2 regions of the Shewanella oneidensis MR-1 genome follow, and region 1 is predicted to be linked to the other one. Evidence: predicted binding sites of a transcription regulator. Region 1 holds the regulator's gene; the other holds the start of a gene.
What was found. Region 1 encodes LexA, which represses DNA repair genes until DNA is damaged. Its sites were predicted from a motif close to TACTGTATNNNNATACAGTA; they were not measured.

Region 2: the regulator LexA is predicted to act here: its motif matches at 1,443-1,462, upstream of SO_RS14200 (DNA topoisomerase III).

Annotation. Positions count from the first base shown of each region.
Region 1 is NC_004347.2:4,798,055-4,801,267, forward strand. It holds gene plsB (glycerol-3-phosphate 1-O-acyltransferase PlsB) at 1-973, opposite strand, end outside; gene lexA (transcriptional repressor LexA) at 1,135-1,755, shown strand; gene SO_RS21390 (cell division inhibitor SulA) at 1,752-2,264, shown strand; gene coxB (cytochrome c oxidase subunit II) at 2,669-3,213, shown strand, end outside.
Region 2 is NC_004347.2:3,176,114-3,179,326, reverse strand. It holds gene SO_RS14210 (alanine/glycine:cation symporter family protein) at 1-694, opposite strand, end outside; gene SO_RS14205 (hypothetical protein) at 988-1,275, opposite strand; gene SO_RS14200 (DNA topoisomerase III) at 1,475-3,213, shown strand, end outside.

The DNA.
Region 1 (3,213 bases):
GGTAATACAAAATGTAGGATAACAGCAGGTAATCCATATGGCTGCGATGACATGGCACATACACAATCTCATGGCCATCGTGGTGTAATTGTCGAATTTGCTCGGCACCTTTGATATTGATACCGCTGTATAACTTGTTCCATAACCAGGTTAAAAAACGCTCGGCAATACGCACTAGGCTATCTGAATAATTTGCAGCGATTTCATCAAGATATTCAATGGCGGTTTCACGCGCTTGCGTTTCAGAAATCTTCTTACTGGCCGCTTCTTCTTGAATCGCCTTACGTAAGGATTCGGATTTAAGCAGAGAATCAAATAACGCCTGACGATTGGGCAACACAGGACCCGTCATCACCTTGCGTTGACGGCGAAAATGCACCCTAGCCACTCGAGCCAATTTATGGGCAATCCCCATATCGGTACCATGCTCATCGGCCATATAGCGCAGTGACACAGCATTGGAAAACTGCACAAAATTATGACGACCTAAAAATAGAATCATCAAACATTTACGTAACCAAGTAGGATTTTCGCGCTCCAGCACCGCGGCCTTCATTGTGTCATCTTCTTTACCTGGAGTACGACCCCAATACAGACTGACAGGTACCAGTTGAATATCTAACTCAGGCTTCTCTTTATGCACCGCCAACAGGCGCATAAAACATTCGAGGAAAGGCTCGTTACTCGCACGATCACCAAATAACGGTTTACGCCCTTCAAGGCACACCACGCGAGGCGCCACTACACCATTAACCACTAAAGGCTCGTAGGGGCTTGGCAAACCAAGCTTAGCGGTGATCTCGCTTAAAGCCGCAATATCACTGAGGGATTCTGTTTTCATTACATAGGCGAGTGGTCTGGAGGCATCCAGATTCAGATCAGCAAAGGGATCCTGCGGCACAACAATGGTGTGCACTAAGTATTTTTGGATCCAGCGTAATGATTTCAACCAAAGAGAGTCTTGTTTAGGCATTATTCTTATGCAATGTAAGTACGTTCATTAGCCCAATAGAATACCAGATTCTAGGGAATATTCGCTAATACTCTCCAATCCCGTTAAAAAGTGGTTAATACTTGCACTATGAATAATACTGTATATACTAACAGTAACTGTATAGAAAAACAGGAAAGACCATGAGACCCTTGACGCCACGCCAAGCTGAAATTTTAGAGCTGATTAAACGTAATATTGCCGAAACAGGCATGCCACCCACTCGGGCCGAAATAGCCACCCGCCTGGGTTTTAAAAGTGCAAATGCCGCTGAAGAACACCTTAAGGCACTGGCAAAAAAAGGCTGTATCGAGATCATGCCCGGCACATCCCGCGGGATCCGTCTCCCTGTTGAGGAAGAAGATAACAGTGAAACGGGTCTTCCACTCATCGGTCAAGTAGCTGCGGGCGAACCCATTCTCGCTCAAGAGCACGTAGAACAGTATTACCAAATCGATCCTAGTATGTTCCACCCGACAGCCAATTTCTTACTGCGCGTTAAGGGTGACAGTATGAAAAATATCGGCATCCTCGAAGGTGATCTGCTCGCCGTTCATAAAGTACAACAAGCTCGCAATGGACAAGTCGTCGTTGCTCGCGTTGACGATGATGTAACCGTCAAACGCTTTGAAAAAAAAGGTAATGTAGTCTATCTACATGCCGAAAATGAAGACTACTCACCCATTAAAGTCGATTTGAGTTTCCAAAGTTTAACAATTGAAGGGCTCGCCGTAGGGGTGATCCGCAACGGAGATTGGCTATGAACAAACTATTAGGTAATGCCCCGCGTCACCCCGGTTTATGGCTCGATACTGTTCGGGACGCAGATAGTGATTGGCAGCATACGCCAATTGTCACTATGCCAACCCAGAGCCAAGGCCGCCAAGAACTGACACAACTGAGCAAACAACTGGCCCAACTGAGCCAACAGGGAAGATGGATCGTGTTAATTAATCCACCCAGTATTGGCTACAAGCAGCTATTGGCAAACGCAGGCGTTCGTATGGATCGAGTGTTACTGGTGCACGCAAAAGATGAAGTCGAAACCCTGTGGGCAATGGAAAAAGCCTTAATCAGCGGTACTTCTAGTGCTGTGATAACTTGGACCCATGCCCTCGATGCCCGCGATAATCGTCGTTTACAAATTGTGGCAAAGAGCGCCCGTGCAATGGGAATAGTGCTTGAAGGTGCAACAAATGACTTGCCCTCAAATGACAATCTCGCGCCATCCACCAAATTTACTCAACCCGCTTTTTTCAGCTCTGTTCATTAAAATTTTGTACTCCGTATTTAGCCTTGAAAGCCGCCTCACCAATGAATGTGAGGCTTTTTTTTGGCAATTTTTCAGACAATTAGAAAAAGAAGTGATCTTGATCAATTTTTAAACAGCAAGTATGGTTGATTAAGGCGTGAATAATATATCGCCAGTTTAGGCATAGATATCGAGTTTTTATCGAATATCACTCGCCCACACAAATTGAGAAGAATGGGTTTATTCAGCAGTATGTGCCAGTGTGGCTAATACCAGCAGTAACAATACTTGATCATAAGTAAGCCGCCAACGCACGTTGAAGTCAGAAACACTTTTTTGGGAACTGAAGAGTTTGCATAGAGTTGAGACTTACTGTGTTGCTCTTCTTTGTAGTTGCTTTTCGCAATTGGCAGAGGAGAAGTCTTGTGAAGCAATGGTTGTATTGTTTACTCGTGGTGCTATTCGCCCCACCGTTGGCCGCATCGGACATGCGGTACAACATGACACCTGGCGTAACAGAAATCAGTGGTAAGGTTTATCACTTACACATGACGATTCTGTATATCTGCTGCGCGATAGGCTTAGTGGTTTTTGGCGTGATGATTTATGCCATGATCAACCACAGAAAATCCAAGGGCGCGGTCGCGTCTCACTTTCACGAAAGCACTAAAGTTGAAATTGCTTGGACGGTAATTCCGTTCGTCATTTTGATTTTAATGGCTATTCCAGCAACTAAAACGCTTATTGCAATGGAAGACCCTAGCAATGCCGATCTCACGGTCAAAGTGACGGGCTCACAATGGAAATGGCATTACAGCTACTTCGACCAAGATATTGAGTTTTACAGTATTCTCGCCACACCAAGACCTCAAATTGAAGGAAATGAGGTTAAAGGTGAGCATTACTTACTCGAAGTAGATAAACCCCTTGTTCTGCCGGTAAATAGAAAAATCCGTTTTTTGATGACCTC
Region 2 (3,213 bases), 1.6 Mb from region 1:
AAATCCCGGGTAACTGATCAATATTAAGGGCGATAATCACGCAGGCGACGATGATATAACCGAGCGCCATAAAGGGCACCACCAAAGTGGCAAAATTGGCGATGCGTTTTACTCCGCCGAAAATAATAAACCCGAGTAACATGGCTAACACGGCCGCGGTAACATTAGGGTCGATATCAAAGGCGGTTTTTAAGCTGGCGCCAATGGAGTTGGCTTGCACCCCGGGCAGTAACACCCCACAGGCAAAAATGGTTGCAATGGCAAACGTCCATGCGTACCACTTCATGCCTAAACCTTTTTCAATATAGAAGGCTGGGCCGCCGCGGTATTCACCATTGATTTTTTCTTTATAGACTTGGCCTAAGGTTGATTCCACAAATGCGGAGCTCGCGCCTAGAAACGCCACCATCCACATCCAAAATAGGGCGCCGGGGCCACCAAAGGTAATCGCAGTTGCAACGCCGGCAATATTCCCTGTACCCACCCGACCGGCTAAGGTCATGGCTAATGCCTGAAAGGAAGATACACCTGCATCGGTGCTCTTACCATCAAACATTAAACGGATCATCTCGGGTAAATGGCGTAACTGTAAAAAACGTGAGCGCAGGGAGAAAAAGAGTCCCACACCAAGGCAAAGATATACAAGCGCGGGGCTCCAAACGATATTGTTGACCGCATTAACAATCTCATTCATATAGTTCAACTCCAATATTCTGTTGTTTTTGCAGAGTTTTTTAGATATTTGTTTGTAAGTTTTGGTATTCGCAGACCAAATTGGCCTAAGGTTAAGACTTGTGTGAACGTCTAAGAGCTTCAACATAGCGACTTTTTCAGTTGCTTCATAGTTAAAGTTGTTAAATGTATGATAGTTTGATGTTCTTTTTTAACGTAAGGTGTTTTGGGCGGTAAAGCTGACAGTTGCAAGTCTTCTAGATGGGGTGAACTTAGGGAAAGTTTATCGTGGCTTGATATCCCGTGAAAATAGCGTTAGATAACGAGCCACAACAACATCCACAGTGCAAATAGCCAAGTTAAACTGCGGCGGCTCACCCTATGATTAAGCAGAAGTGATAGGCCCACGGCGGCAGGCATAAACTGAATAATACTCCAAGGGATCACTGGGGTATCAAGATTGAGTTTCTTCAACCCAAGCTCACAGAGTAGGCTTAACCCTAATAGCATTAGGCTGTGAAATATGACCAATTGATTGAATTTTAATACGAATGTGGGTTTGAACGCTGACTTTATAGGCAAGGTAGCTATGAGGGCTTGCATGGCATTCTCCTGATTTATCTCCAACAACTGACGTCATTTTAAATTTAGATGAGAATTGTTCTCAACAAAATTTACACGGCTTTAGTTTTATCAGCGCATTGACCGAGATGAGGTTGCGTTAAAGTTGATACTGCGATTTGCACTCTCTCCTGCTTTGGGCTAAATTATACTGTAATTATATCCAGTATTTAGTGTAGATATGATCCTCTATATTGCCGAAAAACCAAGTCTTGGGCGTGCTATTGCCGATGTGTTGCCAAAACCCCATAAAAAGGGTGAAGGTTTTATTGAAGACGCAAACGGTAACTGTGTGTCTTGGTGTGTAGGACATTTACTCGAACAGGCCGAGCCTGATGCCTATAATCCCGACTTTAAGTCGTGGAAATTTGAGCATTTACCCATAGTGCCTGAAAAGTGGCAGCTCAAACCTAAGGCTGCGACCCGCAGCCAACTTACTGTACTGAAAAAATTAATCAAGCAGGCTGATACCTTAGTTAATGCGGGTGATCCTGATCGAGAAGGCCAGTTATTGGTTGATGAAGTGATTGCCTATTTGGGGGTCACCGGTGATAAGTTGCAGCAAACGCAGCGACTCCTTATCAGCGACTTAAACCCTCAGGCGGTTAAGCGTGCCTTGTCGCAACTGCGCAGTAACCGTGAGTTTATTCCTTTGTCGACTTCGGCATTAGCGCGCAGCCGCGCCGACTGGCTCTATGGCATGAATATGACGCGAGCCTACACCATCCAAGGGAAAAAGGTGGGTTATCAGGGCGTGCTATCTGTAGGACGTGTGCAAACCCCGCTCCTAGGGCTTATTGTTCGCCGTGATGAGGAAATCGCCCATTTTCAATCTAAACCCTTCTATGAAGTTTTGGCTCACTTAGTCACGGATAAACAGCAATTTTTTAGTGCTAAATGGCAACCTAGCGAAGCCTGTCAACCCTATATGGACGATGAAGGTCGTGTTCTTTCGAAGGGATTGGCACAAAATGTGGTTCGAAGAATTACCGATAAACCGGCCAAAGTGACCCAGTTAAGCACTAAGGATAAGCAGCAAAGTGCTCCCTTACCTTACAGTTTATCGGCACTGCAAATTGATGCGGCCAAGCGGTTTGGGATGAGCGCCAAGGAGGTTCTTGATACCTGCCAGAGTTTATATGAGCGCCATAAACTGATTACCTATCCACGCTCCGATAGTCGTTATCTGCCTACCGAGCAACATGGGCTGGCAAGTTCAGTGTTAAACGCTATTACATCGGGTGCGCCCGAGTTAGTTGCCCACTCTGAGGCACCGAATCCTCGGCTTAAATCTAAGGCGTGGGATGATAAAAAAGTCGATGCCCACCATGCCATTATCCCAACGGAAAAACAGCCTAATTTAGGCAGTTTAAGTCAGCGGGAAAGACAGCTTTATCTGCATATTGCCCGACAGTATTTGGCGCAGTTTTACCCTGCCTATTGCTACAGTGAAACGGCGGTTGAAGTGACGATTGAAGGTGGCCTCTTTAAAACGAAGGCAAGACAGGATAAGTCCCTTGGGTGGAAACAGTTGTTTGCTAGAGAAGAGGGCGAGCGAAAAGACACTTCGAACACAGAGACCTTTGCACAAGACGACAAGGATAAAGATGAAGGGGAATATGCTGGCCAGTTACCGCCTCTCATCTTAGGGCAAGTTCTTCATTGTAACCAAGGAGAATTGGTCGAGAAGCAAACCCAGCCGCCTAAAGCTTTTACCGATGCCACCTTACTGGGCGCCATGACGGGGATTAATCGCTATGTAACTGATCCTGAGATCCGTAAAATTTTAAAAGAAACCGATGGACTAGGAACTGAAGCGACTCGAGCAGGGATTATCGAGTTGCTGTTTAAACGGGGCTTTATTCAGCGTCAGGGTAAGTCGATTGTTGCAACTGAGGTGGGAAAAGGCTTAATTAATAG